DNA from 4 places in the Paenibacillus sp. FSL P4-0338 genome. Region 2 is predicted to be linked to each of the others. Evidence: riboswitches for the same ligand, from Rfam matches in the RefSeq annotation. Region 2 holds a riboswitch; each other region holds the start of a gene.
What was found. Region 2 has a riboswitch for cyclic di-AMP ahead of MKZ07_RS07630 (alpha/beta fold hydrolase). Riboswitches for the same ligand answer to the same signal wherever they lie in the genome.
Positions count from the first base shown of each region.

Region 1: it holds a riboswitch for cyclic di-AMP, as region 2 does, so the genes downstream of both, MKZ07_RS08245 (APC family permease) here and MKZ07_RS07630 (alpha/beta fold hydrolase) in region 2, are expected to answer to the same signal.
Region 3: it holds a riboswitch for cyclic di-AMP, as region 2 does, so the genes downstream of both, MKZ07_RS26290 (hypothetical protein) here and MKZ07_RS07630 (alpha/beta fold hydrolase) in region 2, are expected to answer to the same signal.
Region 4: it holds a riboswitch for cyclic di-AMP, as region 2 does, so the genes downstream of both, MKZ07_RS33375 (C40 family peptidase) here and MKZ07_RS07630 (alpha/beta fold hydrolase) in region 2, are expected to answer to the same signal.

Region 1 is NZ_JBBOCG010000001.1:1,889,157-1,897,135, reverse strand. It holds gene MKZ07_RS08260 (ATP-binding protein) at 1-360, shown strand, start outside; gene MKZ07_RS08255 (DsbA family protein) at 453-1,211, shown strand; gene MKZ07_RS08250 (disulfide oxidoreductase) at 1,208-1,642, shown strand; cyclic di-AMP (ydaO/yuaA leader) riboswitch at 1,869-2,028, shown strand; gene MKZ07_RS08245 (APC family permease) at 2,158-3,975, shown strand; gene MKZ07_RS08240 (ABC transporter ATP-binding protein) at 4,163-4,969, shown strand; gene MKZ07_RS08235 ((2Fe-2S)-binding protein) at 4,979-5,788, shown strand; gene murB (UDP-N-acetylmuramate dehydrogenase) at 5,957-6,871, shown strand; gene MKZ07_RS08225 (hypothetical protein) at 7,068-7,403, opposite strand; gene MKZ07_RS08220 (ZIP family metal transporter) at 7,579-7,979, shown strand, end outside.
Region 2 is NZ_JBBOCG010000001.1:1,767,537-1,775,515, reverse strand. It holds gene MKZ07_RS07660 (arsenic transporter) at 1-725, opposite strand, end outside; gene MKZ07_RS07655 (ArsR/SmtB family transcription factor) at 843-1,169, opposite strand; gene MKZ07_RS07650 (MarR family winged helix-turn-helix transcriptional regulator) at 1,301-1,750, shown strand; gene MKZ07_RS07645 (arsenite methyltransferase) at 1,810-2,619, shown strand; partial or broken gene MKZ07_RS07640 (GNAT family N-acetyltransferase) at 2,631-2,753, shown strand; gene MKZ07_RS07635 (TrkH family potassium uptake protein) at 2,835-4,193, opposite strand; gene MKZ07_RS07630 (alpha/beta fold hydrolase) at 4,273-5,085, opposite strand; cyclic di-AMP (ydaO/yuaA leader) riboswitch at 5,093-5,225, opposite strand; gene mnhG (monovalent cation/H(+) antiporter subunit G) at 5,223-5,582, opposite strand; gene MKZ07_RS07620 (Na(+)/H(+) antiporter subunit F1) at 5,572-5,865, opposite strand; gene MKZ07_RS07615 (Na+/H+ antiporter subunit E) at 5,865-6,347, opposite strand; gene MKZ07_RS07610 (Na+/H+ antiporter subunit D) at 6,353-7,828, opposite strand; gene MKZ07_RS07605 (Na(+)/H(+) antiporter subunit C) at 7,825-7,979, opposite strand, start outside.
Region 3 is NZ_JBBOCG010000002.1:508,994-516,972, reverse strand. It holds gene ytxJ (bacillithiol system redox-active protein YtxJ) at 1-291, shown strand, start outside; gene MKZ07_RS26300 (glutaredoxin family protein) at 288-530, shown strand; gene MKZ07_RS26295 (WD40 repeat domain-containing protein) at 637-1,968, shown strand; cyclic di-AMP (ydaO/yuaA leader) riboswitch at 2,174-2,343, shown strand; gene MKZ07_RS26290 (hypothetical protein) at 2,478-2,933, shown strand; gene MKZ07_RS26285 (hypothetical protein) at 3,453-3,650, opposite strand; gene MKZ07_RS26280 (family 43 glycosylhydrolase) at 3,669-5,327, opposite strand; gene MKZ07_RS26275 (AraC family transcriptional regulator) at 5,476-6,360, shown strand; gene MKZ07_RS26270 (ABC transporter ATP-binding protein) at 6,818-7,979, opposite strand, start outside.
Region 4 is NZ_JBBOCG010000003.1:12,333-20,311, forward strand. It holds gene motB (flagellar motor protein MotB) at 1-529, opposite strand, end outside; gene motA (flagellar motor stator protein MotA) at 513-1,313, opposite strand; gene MKZ07_RS33355 (hypothetical protein) at 1,517-1,810, shown strand; gene MKZ07_RS33360 (4a-hydroxytetrahydrobiopterin dehydratase) at 2,021-2,296, shown strand; gene MKZ07_RS33365 (c-type cytochrome) at 2,428-2,784, opposite strand; gene MKZ07_RS33370 (GNAT family N-acetyltransferase) at 2,912-3,397, opposite strand; gene MKZ07_RS33375 (C40 family peptidase) at 3,670-4,161, opposite strand; cyclic di-AMP (ydaO/yuaA leader) riboswitch at 4,166-4,308, opposite strand; gene MKZ07_RS33380 (C40 family peptidase) at 4,696-5,124, opposite strand; cyclic di-AMP (ydaO/yuaA leader) riboswitch at 5,182-5,320, opposite strand; gene MKZ07_RS33385 (hypothetical protein) at 5,533-6,366, opposite strand; gene MKZ07_RS33390 (M1 family metallopeptidase) at 6,376-7,979, opposite strand, start outside.

The sequences.
Region 1 (7,979 bases), 120 kb from region 2:
GGCACGGTAACGGTTAAGGTGGAGTCCTATGGCGTCAGGGAGACCGCTCAGGCGCTGCAATTCATGGTGCGCGACACCGGCATTGGCATCTCCCCGGATAAGCTGCAGCTGCTCTTCCAGTCCTTCTCGCAGGTGGACGCGTCGCATACCCGCAAATACCCCGGAACGGGTCTGGGCCTTGCGATCTGCAAGAAGCTTGTAGACCTGATGCAAGGAGAGATCTGGGCAGAACCGGCAGAGGGAGGCGGTACACAATTCTTCTTCAGAATTAAGCTGCAGTCGCAGGAGCATTCCCCGGAGGTATTCTTCGGCAAGGATACAGGGGGCGGGGAGTCAGCAGAGGAGAACGAAGCCGTATAAGCAGCGATTGCCAACAAGAGAGTTAACATTATATAATTTGAAAGTAACTATTCTTTTATCACGACAGTCCTGAGGACGGAAAGGAACTCTCTTTGAGCAAAACAAAAAAGAACAATGTCATGGCTCCCCAAATGAGCAAGCAGGAGAAGCGCAGGGCAGAGCAGGAACAGCAGAAGCAGAAAACGAGAATTCTGATCGTGAGTACGGTGGCTATCGTCGTTATTATTTTTGTAGGCTTATTCATACTTGCTTCGAAGGACTCTTCTCCTGCCGGTACAGACAGTAAGCCGGTTGCCTTCAATTACAGCGAAATGATGCGGCTTGGCAAGGAGGATGCTCCGGTTAAAATTGTGGAATTCGGCGATTTCAAATGTCCGGCTTGCGCCCAGTTCACCGGTGTGATCAAACCGCAGATCGTTCAGGGTTATGTAGATCAGAATAAAGCAGCCTTCTATTTCGTGAATCTGGCCTTCATCGGCAAGGATTCCAGAACGGCCTCCCTGGCAGCGCTATCGGTGTATCATCAGAACCAGGAAGCGTTCTGGAAATACTTCGATGCGATCTATGCCAACCAGGGGAATGAAGACAAGGAGTGGGCTACGCCTGACTTCATGGTGAGTCTCGCCAAGCAGCTGGAGCTGCCGGTCGATTATGACCTGCTGCGCAAGGATATTGACGACCGCACCTATGCGAAGGAGCTGGACCGGGATATTCAGCTTGGCACGGATGCGGGCGTAACGAATACACCTTCCTTGTTCGTGAACGGCATCAAGGTGAAGGAGCCTTTCAATATGGAGGAGATTGACGCTCAGATTCAAGCAGCTACAGCAGCAGCGGGAGCTGCCCAATGACAGCCTTCTCTGCCTTCTGCCGGCGAAATTGTCTCTACTTGGCCTGGTTCGTCTGTGTGGTGGCTGTAGCGGGAAGCCTGTATCTCAGTGAGGTCCTGCATTACGAGCCGTGCAAGCTGTGCTGGTTCCAGCGGATCTTCATGTACCCGCAGCTGTTCTTGCTGGGGATCGCCACCTACCGGGCGGACAAGCGGATCATTCCTTATGTGCTTCCCCTTAGTCTGATCGGCGGCTGTATCTCTATTTATCATTATGCAGAGCAGAAAATTCCGGCGCTCAGCAAGGTGCTTCCCTGCACCATCGGCGTACCGTGCAACAAGGATTATCTGAATTGGTTCGGATTTGTTACGATCCCTCTGCTTGCACTTATAGCCTTTGTCTTAATCTCCATTCTGCTCTGGACAGGACGGAAAGAGGAGCCTGCAGAGTAAGAAGCTGACGGGCAGAAGGAAGAGAAGAGAATCCCCTTAATTTTAGCGAAAAATAATATACAAAAACCCTGTAAAATCACGTGTTAAAGGGATAATGAAAGAGAATGAAAGATCAAGACATACCGGATGATGAATTTGGTTGTTTTGAGTGCTTTTCATTCTTTTTTCATTTGTTTCCACGCTTTACGGAAGACGTATTGTAGCTTAATATTAGTCCTTGTGAGAAGTTGAATATGCGCTGAATTTTCCGGAAGGAAAAACGGGGGAACCACACTTTGGCCAAGGCCAAAAGGGGTGAATCGGAGCAGGCCGCAAGGGCTGTAACCGTAGGGCTACCACAGTCCGAATCCGCCAGCTAACCTCGTAAGCCACTAGTGGGATAATGACCATGCACATTAGGCATGCGGATCATTTCCGTATGCTTATTTTGGTGCCTGCATTTATGAAATCCACTTATGAAAACAGCGCAGGGAAACCCCATTTTCAACTTAACCAAGAGAGGAACTGTTACTACAATGGTAAGCAAGGTAAAACGACTATTGATCGGGCGTCCGATGAAGTCGAACGAACTCGATCATGAAAAGTTATCCAAGGTGAAAGCACTGGCTGTCCTGTCTTCTGATGCGCTCTCGTCTGTAGCCTACGGAACAGAACAAATTCTAATCGTACTGGTGGCCGCCGGGTTCACCGCCATCTGGTACTCCTTGCCAATTGCATTAGCCGTACTGGGCTTGCTGGCTATTCTGATTCTGTCCTATCGGCAGACGATATTCGCTTATCCGCAGGGCGGAGGAGCTTATATTGTAGCCAAAACCAATCTTGGAGTGCATACTGGGCTTCTGGCCGGCGGCTCGCTGCTGGTGGATTACATTCTGACGGTGGCGGTAAGCGCCTCGGCGGGGACGGACGCGATCACTTCAGCTTTTCCAAATCTGCATAATCATAGTGTCCTCATAGCGGTATCTGTTATCGTACTCTTAACGATTGTTAATCTGCGCGGGGTGACCGAATCGGCTTCGTTCATCGCCATCCCGGTCTATCTGTTCGTCGTCTCCATCTTCGTGCTGATTATCGCAGGGATCTTCAAATATGCAACCGGCGGGGCTCATGCACACGTTCCTGAGATTGGTACGGCAGTCTCCAATGTCAGTATGTTCCTGCTGCTGAAGGCATTCAGCTCCGGTTGTTCGGCCCTAACCGGGGTAGAGGCGGTCTCCAATGCCATTCCTAACTTCAAAGCGCCGGCGGAGAAAAATGCAGCCAAAACGCTGATGCTCATGGGCCTCATTCTCGGAGCTATGTTCACAGGCATTACGCTGCTGGCTTACTGGTACGGCATCATGCCCGATGAGAAGGCCACCGTGGTCTCACAGATTACCGAGTCTACCTTCGGCCGTGGCGGGCTGTACTTCTTCATTCAGGGGATTACGGCGGTTATCCTGTTCCTGGCAGCCAATACGGCGTACTCGGCCTTCCCGCTGCTGGCGTTCATGTTCGCCAAAGACAAATATCTGCCCCATGCCTTCATGGTGCGCGGCGACCGGCTTGGCTTCTCCAACGGCATTATTTTCCTCGGCGTCATGTCGGCAGTGCTCGTAGCTGCATTTCACGGGAATACGGAAGGACTCATTCCATTATATGCAGTAGGGGTATTCATTCCGTTCACGCTGTCGCAGCTAGGCATGATGGTCCAATGGTACAGAACGAAGCCGCAAGGCTGGCAGAGCAAGTTCGCCGTGAATACGGTCGGGATGCTCACCACGTTAACGATCACCATGATCTTCATTATCACCAAATTCTCCAGCGTGTGGATGGCCTTCATCTTCCTGCCGGTCGTCATTATCGTGTTCCACCGGATTCACCGCCATTATATGAATATTGCCGATCAGCTGCGGATCTGTCCCGCTACCGATAAGCCTTGTATCAAAGGAAGCACCGTAGTCGTTCCGGTCGCCGGTGTGACCCGCGCAGTACTACATTCGATCAGCTATGCGAAGTCATTGACTGATAATGTGGTCGCTGTATATGTAGGCTTTGATGAAGAAGAGATTCACAAGATGGAGCAGAAGTGGGAGGAGTGGAACCCCGGAGTACGCCTGATCGTACTGCGCTCCCGCTACCGCAGTATTATCCGCCCGCTGGTGAAATTCATCGATACAGTAGAATGGAAGACCTCTTCAACGGATCATATTACCGTCCTGATTCCGCAATTCGTTACCAAGCATTGGTGGCAGGCGGTGCTGCATAATCAGACCAGCTTGTTCATCCGCTCTTATCTGATGAATCAGAAGGATATTGTCATCGCCACGGTTCCTTTCCATCTGCATAAATAATATAGAAGATTATAGAAAGACGGCTGTTTCTGCTTCATGCGGAGGCGGCCGTTTTTACGTTTTAGTTGACAGAGATAATGAGAATCAATATCATCAATCTATAAGCAATAATTGAGCTTGTCTGTTTCATAGCCATATTTATAATAGAGGAGCCTTGCTCCATTACATTTATACGAGGAGTGTTATCATGTCGGAACGTTTAAATACAGAGCAGCTGAGCATCGGATATGCGGAGACAATGATTGTAAAGGGGCTGAATCTGTCGCTTCCGACAGGGAAGATTACGGCGCTCGTCGGAGCGAACGGCTCCGGGAAGTCCACGATTCTGAAGACGATGGCCCGGATCATGAAGCCGAAGAGCGGCAATGTCATGCTGGACGGGAAGTCTATTCACAATCTGTCCACCAAAGAGGTGGCCCGCCAGTTGGCGATTCTGCCGCAGAATCCTACTGCCCCGGACGGGTTAACGGTATCTGAGCTGGTAGGGTACGGTCGGTATCCGCATCAGAAGGGCTTCGGCAGCCTGACGCCTGAAGACCGCAGCATTATTGCCGAGGCGATTGAATTGACCGGCATGAATGAATTCCGTGACCGGCCGATTGACCGGCTCTCCGGCGGACAACGGCAGCGGGCCTGGATCGCCATGGCGCTGGCACAGCAGACGGAGATTCTGTTCCTTGATGAGCCGACGACTTTCCTGGATATGGCCCATCAGCTGGAGGTGCTTCAGCTGCTGCAGAAGCTGAATGAGCAGGAAGGCCGGACGATCATTATGGTTGTCCATGATTTGAACCATGCCTCCCGTTACGCGCAGCATATGGTAGCGATCAAATCCGGCAATGTGATCAGTGAAGGCGCTCCGAATGAGGTAATGACACCGGCAGTGCTGCGTGAGGTATTCGGCATTGAGGCGGATATTGTGCCTGATCCGCGTACAGGTGTGCCGCTCTGTCTGCCTTACGAGCTGGCTGCGTACAAAGTTGCCGGGCTGTAGGAGAGGAACATGAATGAATTCCTGAGGCAAGAATATAGTTCCAAGTTCGATCTCCATGCTAAGGTACCCGAAGGAGCCGTGTATTCCTTCGCCGCTGCAGAACTGGCAGAAGAGGCGGGGATGAGGACCTTCATGGAGGCTTACCGGCCGCTGATGAAGGCGCTTGACGATAAAGCGGCCGGTGCGTATTTCGGTGGTTATCTGAGCATTATTGCACTCGCGGTCCAGTATTCCGTGACCGGCTACCTATGTGTACCGGACTTCAGCTTACGGAACCTTCAGCTGCATCTCGTTCCGGCAGACGGCTACTGCCGTGTTGCCTTCTCGCTTCGTGAATGGGGGATGGGACAAGCTCCTGCGGATGAGCCTGAACGGAAGGCCTGGCGCAATGAGGTGCTCACCAGCTTCTACCAGAGCACAGCCGTGCCGCTGATCCGCATGGCTTCACAGGTGAGCGGCCTTTCGCATGGGGAGATCTGGGGACAGATGCCGACCAAATTCAATTATTATGCGGAAGCCTTTGCTGCTGAGCTTACAGATCCGCTCCAGCTACGCCGGCTGGAGGAGGATTACGCCTATCTGAAGGATGAGCTGCCTGCTGCCGTATTCGGGATGCCGCGGAATCCGTTCCAGGTGAAGGTGCGGAGAATCGAATCGCTCGCGGACCCGCAGCAGACGGTTCAGATGCGTAACCGCTGCTGCATGTATTACAGGACTGAGGGCGGGCGGCTGTGTTATACCTGTCCCCGGATGAAGGAGGAGGAACGGTCCGCACGGCGGGAGGAATTCCGTTCCGAGAGCACGGCGGCTGTCAAATAGGGTATAATTGGGAATTTCGAAGCATAATATTGCTATATGCAGCTTCTTAACAGGCTCCTGTCATTGACAAGGGAGCCTGTTCGTTGTTAAAGTTGTGGTTGCTGAAGCCGTGATGGCCCGGCAATAAGCACCACCATTATCTTGTTCATAGAGTTAGGAGTATGAAGAATGAATATTGACAACATATATGAGGATTTGCAGCCGCTAGTAACAGCAGGCTCGCTGAAGCGCCGTGAGAGCCTTAAGGATCTGGTCTATACCCGCATGGGCGGCGAAGCGGATATCTTGGCTGCCCCGGTTACATATGAAGAGATCCAGATCATCTCTGCCTATGCCCTTGATCATCAGATCCCGCTTACGATTCTCGGCAACGGCTCCAATGTCATTATCCGGGACGGAGGCATCCGCGGCATCGTGCTCCAGACCTCGGATCTGTCCGGGATGGGCATCCGTGACGGGCTGCTGTATGCGCAGTGCGGGGCGAAGATTATCGATGTCTCGCGCTATGCGCTGGAGCAGGAGCTGACCGGTCTGGAATTCGCCTGCGGCATCCCCGGCACGGTAGGCGGGGCTCTGTATATGAATGCCGGAGCCTACGGCGGTGAAGTGAAGGATGTCCTGCACAGTGCGCTTGTGATCGATCAGAATGGCCAGCTCCTCACCCTGCACAGCGATCAGCTGGAATGGGGATACCGCAGCAGCATCTTCGCCAGCGGACAGTATATTGTACTGGAGGCGAGATTCAAGCTTCTTCCAGGCGATCCTGCCGCGATTAAGGCGTCCATGGATGAGTTAACCTATCTGCGGGAATCGAAGCAGCCGCTGGAGTATCCGTCCTGCGGCAGTGTCTTCAAGCGGCCGCCGGGCCGGTTCGCGGGGCAGCTGATTCAGGAGAGCGGACTCCAGGGTACGCGCATCGGAGGCGCAGAGGTCTCGCGTAAGCATGCGGGCTTCATTGTCAACGCCGACAATGCAACGGCCAGTGATTATATCGGATTAATCCAGCATGTCCGCTCAGCGGTGAAGCACAAGTTCGATGTAGAGCTGGAGACGGAAGTGGAGATTATCGGGGAAGAATTATAGGCGATAGTTTTTGCCAAGTGGAAACGATTTTGCTGTCCTTTTATAGGACGGTGCCGTTTCGGCGAGAAATAGAAGGATAATTTATAGCGCAAAAAACATAAATTCTTATATTTGAAAAGAGGGTGCAGTCCTAAGCCGGTATGTTGGCTTAGAGCTGCACCCTCTTTAGATTCTTACGGCCGGAGCCGCCGGATAATCAGCTTACAGCCAGCGAATATATCGCCCGGCTCGTCTGCAGGTCCACCTTGGCTTCGGACACTTCATGAAGCTGTAGCCCGCTCACTGCCAGCTCATATCCCGGCTGCGGCAGGGGCACCAGCTCACCATCGGCATTCAGGGTACTGCCTGTACCGCGCAGAATGACCGCACTGTCCAGATAATCATCAATGACATCGTCAGCGTTCCGGTAGTCTACGGTCTCCAGCTTGAAATGGACAGTGTCCAGATCCTCCAGCTCCCGTTTTTCGATGACCAGTGTTGTATCCTTGCGGGCTTCCAGCCAATCGATAAGCTTCTGTACGTTTGCTTCCATAGTATGATCCCATCCTTCGGTTAATAGAGATTGTTATTTCTAAGTTACCCCTTTCAATACAAATGAATCCGTGCAATTTAGTTGTACTATGCAGGGTGTTTGCCTTTCTTCATTCGTGTGTAAACTATTCTTATGCATTGTAATGATGCCAATATCTTATAAGAAGGTGAATCGAATGGGGAACGCATTATTATGGGGCGCAGTCTCCGGCTCGGCGGTCTTGATTGGCGCTCTCTTGGCGTTATTCCTGCGTATTCGAAGCAAGCTGATCGGCTTCATTATGGCGTTCGGTACCGGGGTGTTGATCGGCGCGGCGGCGTATGAATTGTTAGAGGATTCTGCCAGTGACGGCGGGCTGGCCCCGACGATTATCGGGTTCACCGCCGGGGCACTGGTGTTCACGGTGTTCGACTGGCTGATCTCGCGCAAGGGCGGAGCCGGACGCAAGCGCTCAGCCAGAGCCTCATCAGGGAAGAGCGACGCCAAGGGCGGAGGTCTGGCTATTTTTGCCGGAACGGTACTGGATGCAATTCCTGAATCGATCATGATCGGCGCAAGTCTCATTGCGGGTCAGGG
Region 2 (7,979 bases):
CTCACGAAGTACCCTGCCAGCAGAACTGCTAATACCCACCAGGATAGCTTGAACATCTTCTTATCTTTGATAGCTTCCGCCGGATTTTTCAGCTGGGAGCTGTCAAAGTTTCTGGAAATGCTTTTGCGGAAGAAGAAATAAAGCACGAGAATACTTGCCCCTAAGGAGAATAAGGTAGGCATTAACATCCGTCCGGCATATTCCATAAAGGTTAATCCGAAAAAGTCAGCCGATACGATATTCACCAGATTGCTTACAACCAGGGGCAAAGACGTAGTATCTGCTATAAACCCGCTAGCAATGATGAACGGAAAAACCTTTTTCTCATCAAAATTCAGCGCACGGACCATAGCCAGCACAATTGGTGTTAGAATGAGCGCTGCTCCGTCATTAGCAAAAAATGCCGCTACTACAGCACCCAGAATGATGACATAGATAAACATTAGGGTTCCATTCCCGCTAGCAGCTTTGGCCATATGTAAAGCTGCCCATTCGAAGAATCCAATTTTATCGAGGATTAGGGAGATCAAAATGATTGCTACAAAGGCCAGTGTGGCATTCCACACAATCAGCGTAACATCCAGAACATCCTTCAAGCTGACGACACCGACAAGTAAGGCGAGTAACGCTCCGCCGCAGGCAGACCAGCCAATGGACAGATGTTTAGGCTGCCAAATGACAAAAATTAATGTGACGATAAATATAAGACTCGCTAAAACTACCAAATGATCTCCCCCATTATATGTCTATATAACACATTGCAGAGCACTCCCTTCATATGCTTAAGTATAATAACGTACATCATTATATAATTATATGATTATATATTCAATATCAAAATATTACTCGCAGCAGGCAGCACCAGACGGCTTGTTTAAACTGGATAGAATGAAGCTGGTATCCGGTGTAAGCTGAAGAATGGCCGCAACATGAGGCTTATCTTCAATGCTTAAAGAGTAATACACCCACTGACCTTTTTTTTGTTCCTTAACCAATCCGCTGCTTTTCAATTTGCGCAGATGCTGGCTTACGGCTGGTTGGGAGATGTCAAAAAGATCCACGAATTCACATACACACCACTCCCGTTCTTTTAAAAGGGTTAGAATCGTGAGCCGTGTTTTATCTCCAAGGAGTTTTAAATCTTCCGCAAGTTCATTTAGTACATTCATTTAAAAGCTCCTCCCATCTATATAAGGCAATACTTATATTCTAAGACCTTAATGGCCAATTAGCAACCAGATGAAAATAATATTTGCATTTTGCAATCAATTGCGGTATAACCAGTTCAAGAGGTGAACACATGGAAACCCCACGAGAACTATTTCAAATCATGACCCGGCGCTTAGGGCTTCTCAATAAGGACTGCTGCAGTGTAAGGGGATGTAAACTATCCGCGGCCCAAAGCCATCTGCTTTATGAGATCGCCCGGAGCCACAATCCTTCCATGCAGCAAGTTGCCGAAGCACTGGGCACGGATATTACCACCTTCAGCAGACAAGTCCAGTCGTTGGTGAAAATGAATTTGGTAGAAAAGACACCTGAACCCAGCGATCGGAGAATCTATACCCTTTCCCTTACTTCCGAAGGAAAACTGGTGGCTGCAACTATTGATCAACAAATGAATGAATACCTGATTGAAGCCTTCTCGCATATGAGTGAGTTTGAAGTAGAAACATTGCTACGATCCATCAAGCTTTTCAACGATGCTATGGGGAAATCCAGCAATTGCTGCGCACCTGTTAAAGGGTGATTTCCCTTGGCCTTTATTTGTAACTTGCAAGTTATTTTAATGATAAGGAGTGTGTATTCATGAACAAACTTACGAATGACCAAATCCGCCAAAATGTACGGGGACGTTATCAAACCATTGCTGTACAAAAGGCCGAACCTGCCTCCTCCTGCTGCTCCTCTGCTGACAGCTGCTGTGACAGCCCAACTGATTATGATGCCATATCTGCTAAAATGGGATATTCTAGTGAGGATCTGGCCGCAGCTCCTGAAGGCGCAAATTTAGGTCTTGGTTGCGGTAATCCCCAGGCTATTGCTGAGCTGAAGCCTGGTGAACATGTTATGGATCTCGGGAGCGGCGGCGGGTTCGATTGCTTCCTCGCTTCCCGGCAGGTAGGTGAACAAGGCCATGTTATCGGTGTAGATATGACTCCTGAGATGATTAGCCGGGCAAGAGATAATGCCATTAAAGGTAAGTTTAATAATACCGAATTCAGGTTGGGAGAAATTGAACATCTTCCGGCGGCCGACAACTCGGTTAATGTCATAATCTCCAACTGTGTGATTAACCTCTCGCCTGATAAGCAGCAAGTATTCCGTGAAGCCTATCGCGTTCTTATGCCCGGAGGGCGTCTGGCCATCTCTGATATTGTAACTACAGCTGAGCTACCCCCCGAAATCAAAAATGACCTGGGCGAATTATATTCGGGTTGTATCTCCGGGGCCTCTTTCATTTCTGATCTGGAGATGATGCTTCAGGAAAGCGGCTTTACTGAGATCCATATTGAGCCCAAAGACGAATCCAGAACATTTATCAAAGATTGGGTTCCCGGTGCGAACGTTGAGCAATACATCGTCTCTGCTGTGATTAAAGCGAGAAAACAATCTTAAGGAGATGATCTAATGAGAGTGGTCAAGGGTTGTATCGGAAGATGGGCTACCGGCAGGTGGGTCTATTGGAGAAGCAGGGGATTATAGACAAAACGTTTATTGATGTGATGATTATGGAGAAGCTTCTACTATAAAAATGAAGATAAAAAAGGAGAAGTTCTACCCGTAAACGGAAGAACTTCTCCTTTTAATCAGTTCCAACTACTCCCTACTTACTAACCAATCAGCAACTTGTCCTCTGGGTAACGGTACTTCTGTTTAACACTTTTTTGTGCCAAGGCAAAGGCTAAGGTTAAAGGGCCCAGTCTCCCAATATACATTATAACTATGATGATACATTTACCAATCGGTGACAGATCAGGGGTTAAGCCCATGGACATGCCCACGGTTCCAAAGGCTGATGTAGCTTCAAATAAAAGAGCAAGAATATCCGTATGGCGGGTATATTCAGTAATTGTTAATAAAAAGGTTGCTCCAAGAACAAGGCCTAAGGAGATGGTCATTACAGCCAATGATCTGAAAATAAGATCTTGAGGTATCCGTTTTTTTAGCAGCTGCACATCAGCATTCCCCTTGATGGTTGAGAAGATGCTTAATATGAGTACCGCAAAGGTGGTCGTCTTGATCCCCCCGCCTGTCGAGCCTGATGAAGCTCCTATGAACATCAGAAAGATCATAAAGAACTGGGACGCCGGTAACATCGCACCAATATCAATGGAGTTGAACCCCGCTGTGCGGGTAACCACTCCCTGGAAATATCCACCCCAGATTCTTTCCCCCCATGTGAGTGTACCAAATGTTCTGGTATTAAAAAGCTCAAACACAAATATGACCAGAAACCCTGCAAAACAAAGCACTCCTGAAGTGATTAGCACGATTTTTGTGTGAAAAGACAGAGCCTTCCAGCTTCTCTTGCGGTATAGATCCAGAATCACAATAAATCCAATTCCACCAATGATAAATAAAAATGAAATGACAATATTGACTAACGGATCACCGACATACCGGCTCAGACTATCCGACCATAATGAAAAACCTGCGTTATTAAAGGCCGAGATGGAATGGAAAATTCCATAATATAAGGCTTTGGCAACACCCAGGTCATTTGCCCACCGGACGGTCAACAACAATGCCCCAAGAGTTTCGAAGATAAATGAGATCAGCACAATGCTTAGTGATAACCGGACGACCCCTTGTGTTTCAATGGAGTTCGAAGATTGTTGGATGAGTAAACGCTCCTTCAGCCCAATCTTCTTCCCCAGAATTACGGCAATTAGAACACTGAACGTCATGAATCCTAATCCTCCGATTTGAATGAGGAGCAGGATAATGATTTGTCCAAAGTTGGAGAAGTCGGTTCCTGTATCCAGCACCACCAGTCCAGTGACACACACAGCTGAAGTTGAGGTAAACAATGCATTTAGCCATCCCACACTAGTTCCGGTGGATGAAGATACCGGTAAGGACAACATAATTGTCCCCAGAATGATGGTTACAGCAAAACCTAAAAGAATAATTCTTGATGAGGTTAGACTGAGTTTTCGAGTAAACCAAAGGTACCTTTTTTTAAACATATCACTGGCTCCTGTAATGATTCTTTTCGTAAATAAACAGCGCTGCGTCACCTTCAAGGCTGTGTGTCCAGTGAGAGCATCAGCCAGGTAGCTCTTGTTGAAAACACTGTTGGTCCTTTAGATAATCGAGCAAAAGCCGGTTAAATAATTGCGGTTGACATAGGTGACTAGGATACATGGCATTCTCGATGATCGCTAAATGAGCTTTGGGATACTTAGCCGCTGTTTTTTTAACTTGCTCTAACACCCGCTCATTGTGATTACCTGACACGATCAGCACCGGAATTTGCAGCCGCAGCGCAAACCCGTAACCGTCCGAATACTTCAACGCCATGCGTTGCTTAATCCATTCTGTCGTCCGTTTATGCATAAGCTCTTTTCTCAAGATATGGTAAGCCAAGAGCCACCGGTGATAGGTGATACGTAAAGGCTTGATAAACATTTCAGCAGGGAGATAATGAGAAATCCAGGCACAGAACTGCAACGCTTCTTTCAACTTACTTCCACTAGCAGAGTAATCACCTTGAAAATAACTATCCACCAAAATCATGGTAATCACCCGCTCAGGGAACAGATAGGCGAACTTCTGGGCAAGTATAGCTCCAGTGGAGCAGGCTACAATTACAATCTTTTCTACATCCAGTTTATCTAATAATGCCTTTAGATCCTCAACTTGAGTGTCTAAGATCCGGCCAATCTCAACATTCATCTTCCCCGACAGCCCGTTTCCTCTTAGATCATAGACAATTACTTTCGCGCGCTTACTGAAATATTCCGCCTGTGGTTCAAAAAGATGGTGGGAGGTCGAATAATCATGGATAAAAACGATGGGCAGACCGCTACCCGATATCTCATAATACAAGGTTGTTCCGTTGACATCAACAATAGGCACTGCAGGATTCCCCTCTCATGAACGCTTACGGGGTTAGCTGACGGATTCGGACCTGAGTAGCCCTACTCGATATTCTCGAGATTCACCCCGGAACTTTTGGTTCCCCCGTTTCCTTTACAGGAATTCAGCGGCAAATATCATTTCTCAGATTGCTCCTTACTTCTTTCCGTATGGGTAAGCAGATCGTCTTGTATGCTGTTTTTCCACAAGGGAACGCCCGAACGGTAGGCCGCCCGGCCATTTAGATGGCCTGCGACCGGTGAAGTGATGAATACAAAAAGAATCGCCAGCAGCAGCTTGACACTGATCTCTCCATCTTTGAACCAAAAGTAAAGGAAGCCGCCGCCCAATAAACATAACACCCCGAACGTTGCACTTTTGGTGGCCGCATGTGAACGCAGATAGACATCGGGCAGCCGGATCAGACCAAAGGCACTAATGCCGCAAAAAATGGCGCCCAGCACTACTAGAATCGAGCTAAACAACTCACCTGTCATGCAGTTCCCCTCCTTCTTCCACAACAACCCCACGTTCGATATACCTTGCGAGTGCAGTGGTTCCAATAAACGTCAGAATACCGATAACCAGAATTACCTCAAGAAAATTGCGGGTATCCAGCAGCATACTAATGACAGTAATCATAGCCAGTACATGAATGCCTATCGTATCTAGGGCCGCCACCCTATCCGAACGGGTAGGTCCTTTCAGAAGCCGGTACAGGCACGCGAGTATGGCCATTCCCAGAATGGTCAATGCGGTAGTTAATAGTACGGAGACCATCAGCGGGTCACCTCCATGATCACTTGTTCGAAATTCCCCCGGATCTGCTTCACCATTTCCTCAGCATCTTTGATGTCAATAGCATGAATATATAAGGTCTTCCCATCCCTTGACACGTCGAGAGTTAGCGTGCCAGGAGTCAGACATATCAGACAAGACAACAGTGTAACTTCCCAGGCTGAGGTTAAGGCTGTCTCATAGGCGAATATTCCAGGGCGGATCGCCAGCTTCGGACGAAGAATATGATAAATCACCACAAAGTTCGAGATGGTCAATTCGCGGATAAAGATCAGCAGCAGCTTGAATATGGACCATAGACGTTTTAAATAAAATGGCTGGGCCTGGGGCTTGGATCTTCTGAATAACAGCAGCATCCCTATGCCGAGCAGAAACCCGATAAGAAAAGTGGCGCCGGAGCTGCTATTATTGATTGCCATCCACAATAAAGCAACTAACAGATTAAACAAGAATTGTAGAGTCATTATATCTACTCCTTCAGTATGGCTTGAATGTATTCCGCAGGTGAAGCCAGAACCTCTCCGGCCTGTGCTACATAGGCATATAGAGCATCTGCTCCAATACCCATTGCAATGACAAGCACAATCAGTGCAGCGGCGACAGCAGAAGCTCTCTTCAGGTTCACAGCAGGCAGTTCTCTCTCAGGTTCATTTCCCCAGAAGGCCAGCCTGAACATCTTGATTAAGGAATACAGCACCATAAAGCTTGAGCCGAGACCGATAAGAGACAGTGTCAGCATACCGGCATCCAAAGCTCCGCGGATGATCAGCAGCTTTCCGGCAAAACCGCTCAGCGGCGGAATCCCCACCAGAGCAAGGGTCAATATAAAGAACATCCAGCCCAGGAGCGGGTATTTCTTAATCATGCCTCCCATTCCACTCAAACGATCTGTTCCTGCTGCGGAGATGATTAATCCGCCCAGTATAAACAGGAGCCCTTTAGCCAGCATATCGTGAAGCAGATAGAAGATGACTCCGTTCAGCGAATCCCCGGTACCTGCAGCAAGCCCGAAAGCCACAAATCCGACACTAATAATGACATTATAATTAAGAATCCGAGGGATATCCTTGTAGGCCACTGCCCCTATGCTGCCCAGAATCATGGTTGCCGCAGCCATCCAGGCGATCAAACTATGCGTGAGACTGGTATCATTCACAAACATCAGGGTGAACGTGCGGATAATGGCATATAGTCCTACTTTGGTAAGAAGAGCACCAAATAGTGCCCTGATCGCCGAAGGCGGTGCGCCGTACGATCCCGGGAGCCAATAGAACAGGAACAGCCCCGCTTTTAAGGAGAAGACGATTAAAAAAAGCACAGCAATTACGTTCAATATACCGCCTTGCCCCGCTTCAGCAATACGCTGTGACAAATGCGCCATATTCAGCGTCCCTACTGCCGCATACAGATACGCTACAGCTGCTACAAACAACGTTGACGACACAATATTGATCAGCAGGTATTTCGCTGTCTCCCGTAACTGCAGCTTGGTCCCTCCAAGGGAGATAAGGGCATATGAAGAAATCAGCATCACCTCAAAGAAGACGAACAAGTTGAAAATATCTCCCGTAAGGAAAGAGCCGTATACCCCGACCAGCAAAAAATGAAAGAAAGTATAATAATAATACCGCTCCCTCTGCTCTCCAATGCTGCTGAAGGAATAGAGCAATATGGCGAAGCTTACGATGGAAGCCATCATCACCATTAGTAAAGCGAACATATCTCCAACAAATACAATCCCGTAAGGGGGGACCCACCCTCCCATTTGTAAGGTCATAATGCCATCAGCATGTACACGTGTAACCAGCAAGGCTGTACTAAGGATAGTAAGGATACCGCTAACTACGCTAATCCCCCGCTGAAGGCGTATCTGCTCTTTGAATAGAATCAGAATCACCGCTGTACATAACGGAATCAGAATAGGCAGAACCAGAAGGTTATTCATTCTTTGACCTCCTTGATACTGTCGATTTCATCCGTACCTAAGGCCTGATAAGAGCGGTAAGCAAGCACGAAATAGAAGGCAGTTACGCCGAAGCTGATCACGATAGAGGTCAGGATCAGAGCCTGCGGCAGCGGATCGACATAAGTCTCCT
Region 3 (7,979 bases), on a different contig from region 2:
GAGCAATATATCGGGCAGCCTGGCAAAAAACTGCTCTTCAAGCACAGCACCACCTGTCCGATCAGCGCCAAGGCCAACGAAGAATTCCAGGCCTATGCACAGCATTCAGATACTCCTGCAGCCGTTGTCCATGTGATCGAAGACCGTCCTGTCTCCAATCAGATTGCTGAGGATTTCGGAATCAAGCATGAATCCCCGCAAATCTTCCTGCTGGAGGACAGCGAAGTCCGCTGGAATACCTCACACTGGAAGATTACCCAAAAAGCGATAAAGGAAGCAGTGGAGCAATGAGCGCGAACGTAATTGTCTATTCGACCTCCGGCTGCAGCGAATGCAATCAGGTCAAGCAGTTGCTGGAGAGCAAAGGCATTCCCTTCGAGGTGCGGGATGTGATGACAAGCTCGGTCTATCAGGAGGAAGTGGAGAAGCTGGGCTTCATGGGCATTCCAGTCACTGTATCCGGGGACCGGGCAGTCAAGGGCTTCAATCTTCCTGGGCTTCAAGAGCTTATGGATGCTGCTGTTCTGTAATATACACAAAGGTGCTGTTCTCTCAACAGGAGCAGCACCTTTTTTTGCGATTCATTGATGTAAAATATGTATATTTATATATATCTGGAACAGGAGGACTGATCAATTGAACTGGCTACAAAATGAGCAGGCTGCCAAATGGCGTGAAGAAGGGCAGCGTTATGCGAGCGACGTTAACCAATTCGTACATAAAGGACTGACTGAAGGCTGGGACAAAGCGGGAAATGAACCCGCAGAGGATACACGCGGGACCCTCGCCGCCAAAATCTATAAGATGATTCGAGGAGCTAATGAGCACGGTGAGATGGCTGAGCTGCGGGCGCAATTGCCGGCGGCAACGTGGCCGCTCTCCGGCCACTTTCAGAAGGAGATGCAGGCGATTCGCGGTATCCATTTCATCAGTGATGATGCTGTGGTATTCAGCACCGGTACCCCCTGGGAGAAGAATGCAGTTGTGGTTGTACATAAGGATGTTATTTCCGTATTCGGCGAGTTTAGCCTGGTTGGGGCATCACCTGATAATCAGTTCTATGCGCTCGCCGGAACTCAGGGGATTACCATTATGCAATCCATGAACAGCACACTTCAGGGCACAGTTGTAGCAACCCTCTCATGGCGTGAGCTGAATGGAACGATTCAAGCGCTGGACCCGGACTTTCCCGTCTTGGACATAGACAGCCTGGACCAGGCGTTACCCTTGGAGCAGGTCATTCCTTTTAACGGGGGCGGGGCGTTATTGCTTGTTATGAGCCAGGGAATTTTCCTGGTCCAGCAATCGGAGGAGAAGCCCTGGGAGGTGAATCTGCTGCATCCTGATCTCGAAGAATATAAAGCAGATGAGATAGAGCACATTGAAATTGACATGCCGCATGGTGCCGTCTCTCCGGATGGAAGATGGATTTCCTATGGCAGCCAGGGCAGTGATCATCTTTTATATGACATAACTTCAGGGCAGGTTCACTTATTCAATCCGGAATCCAGTTACCCGCACTATACTATATTTACGAAGGACCAGCATAGCGTATGGTTCAATGCCTGCCACTTCTATAATGGCGTTACCCTTGCCGTTCCCCTTGAAGATGTGGTAGCAGGAAAACTCCCGGCAGACCAGGAATATCCGCTTGTTAACGAGGAAGCCCGGGTGTATGCAGCGGCAGCGCTGAAAGAGGGTGTTGTCATTGGCGACGCTTATGGCTACTTAAGGCTCATTGATGCAGAGGGGCGGGAGCTGTGGCGTTATTATGCCGGAAGCACTATTTCAGGGTTAGCTATCAATCCGGATGAGACGCTGCTGGCTGTTGGGACTTATGGAGGGATGCTGCACTTCCTGGACCTTCATGCAGCGCAGCGCAGCGACTATGAGATTACAACAGGAACCGTTCGTGAGGTGAAGCGGATCATTGCCTGGAAGAATCAGAAGGTTCCGCTGTGGTGGTGATCTCTGCCAAAAATAAAAAACAGCGCTTGAGCGAGATAAATGGCAGATAATCTGCTACATATAGGTGTTTTAGCTTCCCTATGCACAGCCATTCAGCCATTTGCTGAAAAAAAGGCGAATAGCACTCTTTTCCATTTTTACAAACCCCCTCCGAAAAGAGTATGATTCGTGTTGAAAGCAAATGAATGCATTCATGAAAACAAGCAATGCATGCACGCTGAATTTCCGTCATGTGGAAAACGGGGGAACCATCCGGCCGTCAGGCCGACTTGGGGTGAATCCGAAGGAGAATGCCACGCGCAGGTCTCCGGCAGGTAGGGCGACTCTCACCGTCCGAATCCGACAGCTAACCTCGTAAGCGTAAGGAGAGAGCCCTGATCCGCCACGCTTTTGTGCCAGGCGTCTTACGCCTGTTATCCACAACCGCAGGCAGAGGTCCTCCTCTGCCTGCGGTTTTTTGCGCGCTGGAATGAATTGCACAGTATAGATTCAGAAAGGAACGTGACCACATGCCTGACCCCTTATCGCCCACGGCAGCTGCTGCTGCCGGATTCAACCACTACACCCGGCAATATAGCAGTCCCGTCTATGCGCTAAGCTGCCTTCTGCTGGAAAAAGGCGCCCGCGCCGAGCAAGCAACCACCGCCACCTTCGTGGCACTCCATCCACTATGGCTGAAGAGCAGCCTCTCAGGGGACAGCGCTGCTGCGGCTGCCTACAGAGAGTGCATCCGCCAATGTGCTGTGCTCGCCCGGGATCATAGCCGCTGCGCTGCTACCCTGCTTAATTGGGACGATCACGTTGCCAGTGCCTTATGGTACGGCATCCAGCTCCCCCTGCCCGACATCAGCCAGATCCTGGATTGCAGCATCCCCGAGCTGAAGGCCCGGCTTAGAGGAATACGCGAACAGATGGCAGCCGCCCATTCTGCCTTGCCTGCGGTCCATCGTCCTTCGGCGGGATGAGACTGGGTATAACGCGGGATACGCGGGCTATAGGAATGAGAGCCGCGGAACGAGTTGGATGTGGCGGGATTAGGGTACGGATGTCGAAGAAGGTGATGGATGGTGAGCCATGCGGACTACAGATCCCCTATTTCGGCAAATGGGACCATTCCGAAGGCCATGCGGACTGAGAGGCGCTTAATTAACCTATTCCGCCTCATTTCCCTCTCCACACAGCCCTTTAACGTCCTCTCTGTCCGCAAAGGGGAGAGAATCGGTCTTTTTCACAAAATAAGGGCCTCTGGGTCCCCCTACAAAACAAAATGCCCCCTCAAAGTGGGGCTTTAGCTTCGATAAATGACTCAGGTACTTTGCGGGGATCCCAAAACATATAGATTCTATCAAAAAAAGCCGCAGCATCCGCCGCGACTTAGTCCTTGATTCTCAGCACCAGCATCCATACAGTGCTTGGCTCACCTTACATAGCTCAACCATCCGATGCATCGATCCTGTCTTCGCCAACCGTTCAGTACATAGAACTCAGCTCTTGCCCTTACCACCCTTACCGCCCTTGGCAAACCGCCAAAAAGCCATACAGCAGCCGAGCAATCCGGCTCCCAGCATAAGAGTCTGTAACGCCCCCAGCCAAGCCGACTGAGCCGAGGGGATCAGGCTGCTGACAATAATGAGCAGGATAGAGACCGCGACCAGCACGGGGGTTTGTCTACTTTTCTTCACAACCATTCACCACTCCTGTTAGTAATTCTTAACTCTATAGTACTCAAAATCAGCGTAGGAGTCATGCTGGTGGGCATCCACGGAGCCGATGAAATTGAACAAGCCTGTAAATCCGCCAATCTCCCCCGGCTCCCCGTTCACGCCTTCATCCGACAGATAGAGAGCATCGATATTCTCTGCAAAAGCTTGCCAATCTCCGTTATCCCCGAAGCGGTAAAGGATACTCGCGATGCCTGAATGATAGATCAGCTTGAGCTCCGCTGTGTCTTCAGGGACTGGAATGTAATTGTGGACCAATTCAATACGTTCCCCCAGCTTGGCCTGCAGCACAGATAGAACGGTGCCCTCTGATTCGGAGTGGGTCAAGTGAACATACAGCCAATTATTCGAATCATAGTATAGCCCCATCCCCGCCGTTTCCGAATAATGATCGGGATGAAATTCCACCTTGGTTTGAACTTCATAATGAAGGGAGGTTGCACGCGTAGCCAACATCGCCGGATTAATCTGCGAGAAGAAAGAATTCTCTCCATGAATGCGCAAGTAGCCCGGACGTTCAACCGTATTCACCCATGCCGCTTGCTGGTCCCGGTATGGAGTCAGAAAATGAATATCATAGTGCTCCTGGTTAAAATCATCGAATACATCATGAGAGAGCCTGTCCCCCTCTAATTCAACACCTGTTAACCCCTCAACTTCCATTTTGGCTACATTCGATCCATCCTTCATTTCCAGCCAGCCGTCTACTGTCCAATGCATTTTTTGGATCGAGGTTTCACGGCCTAATGGGTTTAAAAGCGTTCCTTCCACAGGCCGTGACATTAGATGGGCAATGTACCATTCGCCTGTTTGGGTTTGAACTAATGAGCCGTGACCTGCTTTTTGCATGATTGAGCCTGGATTATACATCTCAAAATGCCCGGCATCTGGATTACCCAGTGAGAATAGATGGCGCGGCGAGGAGGTGATAATGGGCTCTCCCGACGGATGCGGTTCATAGGGGCCAAAAATATTCTCCGCACGTCCCAGCTCAACACCATGAGCATATCCCGTTCCGCCAGCAGCTAATAGTAGATAGTACATATCTCTATATTTATAGATCTGCGGTGCTTCAGCACAGCCGCGGCTGGTGAATCCTTGCGTCACCCGGTGCCATTGTCCAGCGATCTTTCCCTCATTCAAATCAAATTCAGCGATCACAATATGTCCAGGCGCCTGATACCCTTCACGGGTCTCCCATTCAAGAATGGACACATAGTGTTTGCCGTCTTCATCATGAAACAGCGCCGGATCGAAACCGATGGATGTCAGATAGATTGGCTCCGACCAGGGTCCATGGATATCTTCTGCCCACATGGCATAGGAATCCGAGTTAAATTCACGGCCTGCCATGTTCAACATATGCGAATAGGCTAACCAGTACCGGTTCGTAGAAGAATCATAGGATAGATGCGGTGCCCAGATCCCGGCTGGAGTATTAGTGCCTCTTAGATTCACTTCACCTTTATTCAGGGCAAAGGCCGTCAGCTCCCAGTTCGCTAAATCGGTTGACTTGAAAATTTGAATGCCGGGATTCCAATGAAACGTGGATGTCGCAATATAATACACATCATCCACTCTAATAATAGAGGGATCTGGTGCCATTCCAGGGATTATTGGATTATTAATCTTCGTCATTTATTTGCTTCCCTTCGCTGTTTAGCCATATTATTTACCCTTTTTCTATTGCCTATGTATATTATAATAACTACTAACGTACTTAAGCGATGGGATGATTACGGCTAGATTTACCCAAATCAAAGGCAGGTGCTGCAAATTGGAACATATGAATAGGTATCACACAGGTGCACAGACGCTGCTGCTGCCGCGCATTGATTGGAATATACGCTTTTTTGGCGCACATACACAGACTGTTCCTGCCGATTGGAGCATGACTACAGAATCCCACCATGCCTTTGAGATTCTAATTGTGCTGGATGGGGCTCAGGAGACAAGAATGGATCATGAACAATTCATTGTGAACCGTGATGATATTCTGCTGATTCCGCCTGGGTTCGAGCATACGAATAAGTGTATTTCCGCTACATCGATGACCTATTTTTGTGCTCATTTCGATATAGACGAGCCCTCCTTGCGGATGCAAATCATGAAAAACTGTGATTGGGTCTATACGCCCTCCAATGTGTATCATGACCAGTTGAAACAATGCCTTCAAAAATGGATCGATATTCTGCATGAGCCTGAGTTGTCGTTCACCAAAGCGAAGCTAAAAGCACAAATGGTCTTGTTCGAGTTATTGGAGGTGCTGGTAGATATCCAGCCGGTCCTGACGGAGATACGTGCTAACCAGTCCATGACCACTGCGAAATACGCCAAAGAAATTGCCGAAGCCATCAAGAGTGCTTTTAAGAAAAATTGCACCCAGGGAAATTCAGACTACACCATTCGCATCCAGCCCATCATTGCTTCGCTAGGGATCAGCCCTAACTATGGATTAGAGGTATTTCAAAAAATATATAAAATGTCGCCCCGCACCTATCTATCTGACTTAAAGCTACAGGAAGCCAAAATATTACTCCAGCAGCCCAGGATATCTTTAAATGAGATTTCAAATCGTTTAGGCTACAAGAACCTCTCCCACTTCAGCAGACAATTCAAAAGATGGACAGGAGTTAACCCTTCTGACTTTCGTAAAAAAAATGGTGTATAAGCAAACACCCACCTGCCTTTATGGACGGATGGGTGTTTTGTTACTTTTAGGTTATTTGCTATTATTTTTTTCATAAGCTTATTTCGATATATTTCAATGCTATTCTTTGATTCAATAAAACCATTCTTAAAATATTCATATTCCGATTGTAAAATGACATCATTATTTTTCAATTCAGATACTAACAAAATATTTCTTTCTTCAAGAATAATAGGGGCCTTAAATGGTTTGGTAATATTCCAATAGGCTTCTGAAATTAATTCGCAATTGATCTGAGAAATTGTGAATTCTAATCTTTCTGCTGCTATGAGTATACTATTGAGACCGTAGTTTAATAACCAGTACTCCCCCTTAACTATCATCATCATAAGTTATTTGTTAAAAATCAATAACCTCGCGGCAATTTCCTGAAAACTCTAAACATGGTGAGATGATCATTTTGCTTCCTCCCTTGATATTAATTATAATAAGTTGCTTGTGCATGCCACATGCCAGCATAGACCTTCTTTTTATTTAGCAGCTCTTGGTGTGTGCCATACTCTACGATCTCGCCTTGATCAAAAACCGCCACCTTATCACAAAAGGTACAAGAAGACATTCTGTGGGAAATGTAGATCGTCGTTCTCCCCTTAGCCAAAACATTAAAGTGTTGATATATTTCTGCTTCAGCATAAGGATCTAGTGAGGATGTGGGCTCATCAAGTATTAAAATCGGAGCATCCTTTAGAATATTCCGCGCAATTACCAGCTTCTGATATTGTCCACCGGAAAGTTCAATTCCACTGCTGTCCAGTGTCTTGTATATGGATGTGTTTAAGCGTTTAGGTATTTCCTGAATTTTTTCGAATAGACCGACTTGCTTCAGTACCTCTTCCATACCATCTTCCGACCTTTGACTTTCGTTATCTAGGTTTTCTCTAATCGAGAATGGAAGTAGCTTATAATCTTGAAAGACGACAGAGAGAAGCTTCATATACTCCTCATAATCGTATGTCTGAATATTTTTTCCACCTAATAAAATTTCGCCTGCCTGTGGTTTATAAAGTCTGCATAGTAATTTAATGAAGGTTGTTTTTCCAGCACCATTAGGGCCTACAATTGCCAGCTTCTCGCCCATTTGAAGGATAATTGACACGTTCTTAAGTACTAATGATGAATCATCGTTATAGGAAAACGATACATTTTTAAATTCCAGCTTTAAATCATTGGGGAAGATACGATTACCGTCTTTATCAGGTTCTGGAACCCGGTTAAAAGTAATGAAGTTGTCGATGTGCTTACACATTTGCCTGAATTCAATGACAGACCTGGTCAGCTCTGTCAGATGATTAGAAAGTAAATTGGCAGATGAAATATACATCGTAAATTGACCAATCGTTATATTTTGTTTAAAAACACGGTAGGCCGCATAAGCAACAATAGCTGCATTCTGTATTTGAATAGCAAGTGAAGATATCCCGTAGCTCTTACCTTTGTAATGGGTTATTTTATCGTTGGCTGTAATCGCATCTTCATGATATTTCTTAGTTTTATTCATAATAAAAGGCGATATGTTATAAAGACGAATATCTTTTGCAGTAAAGAAGTTAATGGCCAGCCCTATATAATACGACCATTTC
Region 4 (7,979 bases), on a different contig from region 2:
CATAATCGGGAAATTGCTGCAGCATGTTGGATATCGACTTAGCCAGCTGGCGGGATTCGTCCTTCACTATAGCCTGTCCCGAAGCGAACAGGGCATTGTCGCTAATCGTGATCATCAGCTGGGACTGATTCAGCTTGGTGCTAAGCAAGTCGGTCATCCCGTTGTTCTTAATGTACTGGTCGAACTGCTTCTTCAGCTTCTCCAGATCCTCCTGCTCCTTGGCACGGAGCTTGGACAGATCGGAGGTGCCGGTGTTCTTGGCAATCACATTGTTCAGTTTATCCTGCTTGCCCTGGTCCAGCTGGGTGCTGGTCGGGGAATCCGACCGGTACTCCAGGACGCCGCCGCCGCCGCTGAGCGCTGAATTAAAGGCTTCAGCCATTTGCTGAAATTTCACGGCGTCCGTAGCGCTCATGGCGTACATAACTAGGAATAGAGCAACCAGCAGGGTCATCAGATCGGAATAGGGAAGCAGCCAGGATTCATCGGCATGCTCTTCATGTTCCTCATGCCTAGTCTTTTTGCTCACTGGAAGCCCCCTCCTTCTCGCTCAGCTTGGCACGCTCGGACGGAGTCAGGAAGACGGACAGCTTCTGGTTAATGGCTATGGTAGACACCCCGGACTGAATGGAGAGCAGACCCTCCACCATCATCAGGCGGACTTCAATCTCGCGTTTGGATATCCGCTTCAGCTTGTTCGCCATAGGGTGCCACATAACATAACCGGTGAATATCCCGAGCAGGGTTGCAATGAAGGCACCGGCAATCGCATGGGCCAGGACGTCCATGTTACTCATATCACCCAAGGCGGCAATCAGCCCGATAACAGCCCCGAGTACCCCTAGTGTAGGGGCATACATCCCGGCCTGGGAGAAGATCAAGGCTCCGGCCTTATGTCTGTCTTCAGTGGCATGAATATCTTCCATTAATACATCACGGACGAACTCCTGATCATTGCCGTCAATAATCATCCGCATGCCGTTTCGGAGGAAGTTATCTTCAATTTCATCGACATTGGATTCCAGAGCGAGCAGTCCTTCGCGGCGGGTAATGGATGCCCATTCCATGAACATGGTAATCAGTTCGGGCTTACCGACCATCTTTTTCTTCGTAAACAGGATCTTCAACAGCTTAGGGAAATTCTTGACTTCCGACATCGGAAAGGCCATGAAGATGGAGGCAGCCGTGCCAAGAAAAATGATGACATAGGCAGCGGGGTTGTTCAAGCTTGCAAGCGGAGCATGCTTGAGAATCATCCCCCAGATTACTGCGACCAGACCAAAAACCAGGCCTAGAATTGTTGAGATTTCCATTTATACACCTCGTCCATGAGAATTAAGAAGTGATCGACTAACCGCGTATTTCGTCCTTGAACCGCGGGAGAACACTCTGTTCGTAACCAAATCACGTATATTCTTCTTTATCGACATCATTCCCTTTTTTGTGAAGTGATTTTTTCGGCTATAATAGATAAGGTAGGTTATTATTCATCAGCGAAGAAAACGGAGTGATTGATGTGGGAGTTAAGCATGGCAGAGATTACGGTGAAATTCTGGTTGAACTGACAGGAGCCGTTGGACGGATTGCAGACGGGTACATTTTTTTTGAAATGGAGCCTGAAGAGTGGACAAATCTGCCGGAGGAATCAAGGCAGGAGGTCTGGGAGGCGCTTGCGGAAGACCTGTTCTACGCGCTGGGCAACGAGCCGGTCATTCAGGTGGGCAGCGGAGTTGTAATGTACGATAAAGAAACACACCGCATTAATATTCTGCTGGGCGATGAGGATCTGGCTTCGGTCGTTCTTGTATAAAACAGGGGGGAAATGCGGCAGCGGGTTTGTCCCGGGCATCCAGCCATGTTAAAATTGGAAGTGGAGTACTAATTGCCGGGATGTCAGAATACATTTAATCAAAAATCTTTAGCCTGGCACATCCCTTGGACTTTCAGAAGCTGAGGGATGTTTTATTTGAAGGCAAGAGCAGGATTAAGGAACCGTTAACTTAGCAAGGGAGGAAACGAATTGCAATTAACTGAGGAACAACTTCAGGAGCAGATCGGCAAGCTTGAGGGCTGGAAGCTGGAGAGGGATAGGCTGGTGCGCAAATATATGTTCAGTGAATATATGAAGGGAATTGCTTTTGTGGATGAGGTAGCGGCAATTTCGGAGGCCTTTGACCATCACCCGCATATCACCATTGATTACAAGACGGTTGTTCTGCGGCTGGCTGCAGATGTGGAGAAGCTTGATCTCCGCCAGGCGCATGAATTTAATGAGGCATTCGAGAAGACCCGCTAGAGGACAAGGCTCCTATGGAGACAATAGGAATATCTGATCAATAGAAATGCCCGTGCAAGGATCATTCGTTATCCTCGTCACGGGCATTATACATTTGAAATGAAGAGCATGGTGTTTGTACAGGTTGCGGATTATTTCTTCTCGGCCAGCCATAGGGCTACATTCGCAATCTCTTCAGGGGCCAGCCTGTCTTTGAAGGAAGGCATCTGTCCGCGGCCCTTGGTGACTATGCTGTAGATCTGCGGCGCGTCATGCGAAGCGCCTTCCTGCTGCAGGCTGGGTCCCGCCCCGCCCTGAAGCTGGTCACCGTGGCAGGAGATACAATTGGCCTTCACTGTAGCTTCTGCGCCAGCAGCGTCCAGCACAACCTCCGGCATGGTCGGCTTGTTCTGCTCCGCCACCTCGGATTTACCGGGTAAGGTAAACATTAAGATTACTGCAAAGGCACAGGCGGCAAAAAACAAACCGCTCATGATCCATTTCTGCATCTGCATCCGTCCCTCCATGTAAGCTGCTGACTCCATTATAGCGGATGGTGAAGCGTTATCATAGTATTTGTGTCAAAAAAATGAACACAAACGATCCATTTTTTTGCAAATCAATCTGTCTCCAGTGCTATTCCTCATAGACCATGCAATAAAAAGGCTTATTGCCGGTCGGGGTGCGGCGTTCATAGGTATCCGTTATAGTGAATCCGCATTTCTGGTAAGCGCGGATGGCGCGCTGGTTCCAGGTCAGCACCTCCAGGTCGATCTCACGCTCCGGGTATCGCGCCCGTGCTGCCTGCACAATAGCCTTCATGAACAGATGCCCCATTCCATGGCCGCACAGCTCGGGCCGCATTCCGACACCAAGCCGGACTACCCCCTCCATCGGAAAGAGCTGGGCGAAGCCGCACAGATCCCCCTGTCCGTTCACTACAGATACATATTGCTCACTGCGAAGCTGCGGGTCTCCGAACTCCACGCCCAGCGCCTGCATCTGCTCCCAGGACATCCAGCCGTAAATATTATACGGAGGCTTGTAGCTCCACTCACAGATCTCAGCGGCATGCTGCGGTTCCATAGGCACCACATAAAAGGTTAACGGGGAGCTAATCATTACGGGAGGCCTCCTTCCAGCCGAAACTGCTTTTAAAGGACGGAAAAGCCGTTTCCACTTGTTCTTCTATTAATTATATACAAAAACAGCCAGTTTCGACGCAAATTCCTTGCGGAAATGCAGAAACTTGACAAACGCCAATAATTATTTTCTGAAAGTACAGAATCGGTGTTTTACAAATATAGAGACGGGTAAGTAATTTTATAGACAAAAAAAAGCCCTTCTCCAAGATTTCGGCAAAAATCTTGGAAAAGAGCGTAGGTTACAAAGAATTATTGTACATCATCGTTGTCTTGGGAATCCGAAGCTACAGTCTTGTAGGCATCTGTACTCATGATTCGTTTGGCGCCAACGTAGCGGTTGACGTAATAGCTGTCACTCAGCGAACTGATGGTTACACCGCGTGAGGAAGAGGCATGGGCGAATTCGCCGTCACCAACATAGATACCTACATGGGATATGCCCTTACCGCTTGTATTGAAGAATACAAGATCGCCTGGTCTCATCTCGTCACGGGACACGTCAGTACCCATCTGGTACTGAGAGCCGGATTGATGGGGCAGGTTAATGCCGATCTTATCAAAAACATACATTGTAAATCCGGAGCAATCAAACCCGTTAGTTGATGTACCGCCGGATACGTATTTGGTTCCGATGGCTTTGTCGATCACTTTATCCATTTTGGAATCCGCGAAAGCGCTTCCTGCTCCGATTGTGAAGATAATGGACAAGCTTAGTACTGCGGCTGCTAGCTTCTTCTTCAAAAGTAAATACCCCTTCCAATGCCTACGAGGTTAGCTTAAGGGTTCGGTTGAAGGTCCCCTATGACCCCTCTTAGAATAGGAGGTCAATTCACCCAAAGTGGTTCCCCCGTTTCCCTAATTCATTAGGGAACTCGGCACGACTGTTGATTAGGATTAGCGGTTCATTCAATACATGACAAAACCTTTGTTAAAAGCGATTCAATAATTACAAAAATGTTACTAAAAGCTCACTGCGATAATTGTAACAAAGACTAAGGCGCTTGGCAATCACTTATAACATATTAATCCATCTTTTTTGCTGTTTTTTAGAGTTATAGCCCTTTCGAAAGACTCATATCTATGCGCCGGGGTTATTTAATATGATTTTTTCTTTGTTTTTGCAATAAAATGCTGTTTCAAGGCTGTGGATTCGGGTAAAAGGTAGAATAAGGAAAAGGAAAAACCCGGAAATGATTACGGCAATAATCATCCCGGGCTCGTATAAGTTACATTTAGTTGTTAGAGGCTGAAATATTCGGGGTATGCTTCAAAGGTTCAATCGTAAGCGACAGCTTGGTAGGCTGTTGTGCTCATTACTCTTTTGGCGCCAACGTAGCGGTTGGCCCAGTAAGACTGGCTCATCGAACTGATGGTTACACCACGTGAACTGGAGGACTGTGCGAACTTCCCGTTTCCAACATAAATACCGACATGGGAAACTCCGTTACCCAGAGTATTGAAGAACACGAGATCTCCGGAGCGTAGATTGCTCTTGGATATTGTTGTTCCAACTTTGTACTGTGCTTTGGATGTACGGGGCAAGGTAAGCCCGACATTCTTGAACACATACTTGGTAAATCCGGAACAGTCGAAGCCGCTGGTGGTTGTGCCCCCGGTTTTATACGACGTTCCAATGGTTTTTGAAATCACAGTATCCATTTTGGAATCTGCGAAGGCACTGCCCGCTCCGAGTGTGAATACCATCACAAGACCCAGCGCCGCTGCGGTGCATTTTTTCTTGAAATTCTGTCTAATCAAAAGATGTACTCCTTCCAGGGCCTGCGAGGTTAGCTTAAGGATTCGGTAGAAGGTTCCCCTATGACCCCTCTAAAGCGAGATCAATTCACCCAAAATATGGTTCCCCCACTTCCCGGTGCAGGGAATTCGGCGTTTTATGCACCAGAACAGTGACTTATCGGCATTGATTAAATTGCAATAGATACGGAAGATTCTGTTTGAAAGATTACAACTTTGTTACTAGTGGTACAGGCATCATTGTATCAGACGATTTACCCTTTTGCAAATGCTTTTGTCCTTCTCTTCAAGCAAAAAAGAGTCCTGCTCCCTGATGAGGGGCTGTGACTCTTTTTAGTATGCCGCTGTAGCAGCTTATTATTGTGGAAATGATTTACTGGACCAGAGGTGGTACTGGGCAGCGATTCCCCACATATTGAACAGCGTGGAGGGCAGCGGAGCTGCCTGGCGGAGCATAAGTGCCGGCAATCCGGGATAGAACAGAGCAGAGGCGCTACAGAGCAGAATTACGGCCAGGCTTCCCGCCCCCAGAATGACGGAAATACCGATCGAAGGCATCAACACCTTCAGGCAGATTAGCAGCGAGGAGAACATGCCGGTACCTGCGGTATAGCCGAATTGCATATAGAGCAGAAGCTTGCGGACAAGGAATAGATAGAGCAGCCAGCCCAGCACACAGGGCACAAGCTTGAGCAGGAGCTGAACATCGAGAACGCCGCTGAGCAGATGACGGTACATGCGTGGAAGCAGCCAATAGAGCGGCAGGAGGGTTAGTGCCCATTCGGCCAGGCTGAACGCCAGCACCGGCAGCCCATATTTTCTCATTCCCGGGAAAAAGAACAGTCCCCGCGCTCCGTCGCGCTCCTGATGAAGCTCGTGCAGCAGCCCTGCACGGATAAAGGGAGTCAGCAGCAGCCTTAGCACTGTCAGCGCCAGCAGCATCCACAGCCAGTGCTGGACGGCGGGGTCGGTGCGCAGCGCAGTCTGCCCCTCGATATAATACAGCAGCCTGCCTATTCCGCTGCCGCCGGCATTCGCATCCGGGTAGCGTAGCAGGACGGGGACAACCGCACTTTTAATGAATTTGTACAGGAAATAACCCCAGAACAGCCGGTAGATAAATAGCAGAATCAATATATAGAACTGTTCTTTCATGCTGATCCAACCGCGGGCAATTGAACTTTTCACCATTCCTTCACCTCACCAGACAAGAGTTCCGAGCAGGGTTTCAAGCAGAGTAGATGCGCTAAGCGTCCAGCGGGAGAGTGTGCGCGGCTCAAGCTCCGCCATTTTGAAATTATTAAGATGCCTGCTCTCCAGCAGAATGGAATGCCCCGGATCGATCTCTGCGGAGACCAGCGGAGCTTTATACGCTAACTCAAAGGAGGTAGCCTTACCCTCGTCATTCCAGTATTGCTGCACAGTGTACCCGTCTGCGAAGGTGAATTTCACGGGAACATCAGGGTACAGGCTGCCCTTATTGCTTACATCGACCACAGCGTTATAGCGGATCCCCCCGCCGTCGCCGTTGTCCCGTCCGACCGTGAGCCTGATATCATCAACTGCGAAGTCGGGTGCACCCCCGCTATAGACAAAACGCTCAAAATAAGTCTGCCAGGATTGCTTGGTCACTTTCTCCACAACCTTTTGGAAGTCGGCGGTGGACGGATGCTGGAAGCGGTATTTGCGGGCATAGGCGGCGAGGATGGCGTCCATATTCTTGGTTCCGGCGATGCGTTCCATATCCTTCAGCACCAGCTTGCCCCGGATATACACATTGCGCGTGTAGGCATCATCACCAGTGTATTTCCAGGTCTCCAGCGTAAGAGGCTGTGAAGAGGAGACCAGGCTGGACTGAAGCGGCAGGCTTGAGACCACGCCGTATTCCTGTTCCATTAGCCGGTCTTCAGCATAAGAGGTGAAGCTCTCATCAAGCCAGGCTTCTTCGAATTCATTACTGGCCACCAGGCCGTAGAAATACTGGTGCCCGATCTCGTGGATGATCGTGCGCTCCAGGGAGGTGCCCGGTGAAGTGTCCGTGGCGCCGAAGGCGGTAATCAGGGTTGGGTATTCCATTCCTCCGGCCCCGTTGCCGGACTCTGGCGGGACAACAATGGATAAAGTGGAATACGGATAAGGGCCGTACCACTTGCTGAATGCCGTCAGTGCCGCCTCGACCGCCTGGAAGTAACGCTCCTGGAGATGCTTATGCAGCGGGTCCAGATAGAGCTTAATCTTCACCCCGGGCACCTGCGGCGCGGAGAAGGCCTTCTCGGCAACCACGAAATCAGGCGATGCGGCCCAGGCGAAGTCGTGGACGTCATCTGCATAGAACTGATAGATCTTGCGGCCCTGTACAACTTTGGCGTCTCTCACCGGAAACCCGGTTGCGGCGACCTTATACTCGGGCGGGACAGAAATGGATACATTGTAGATCCCAAAATCACTGTAGAACTCGGAGTTGCCGTGATATTGATGCAGGTTCCAGCCTTCTTCCTTGAGTCCTCTTCTGCCGGCAGGCTCGTAGACGCTAAGCTTCGGAAACCACTGGCCGGCCATCACGAAGTCGTCAGCGGTTCCCATCCGGGCGAAAATTTTCGGCAGCTTAACCTCGAATTTAAGCCTTACCGTCACGCTCTCACCGCCGTTCACCGGCTGAGGCAGATGGACTTTGAGCAGTGTTCTGTCATTGACATTGCCGTCGTCCGGCTGCACATACTGTGTGCGCTGCATTAGCGAGACGCCCTCAGAGGTCCGCAAATCTGTCAGTGTAATGCTCCCGTAACCTCCTGCAGGCATGGTGT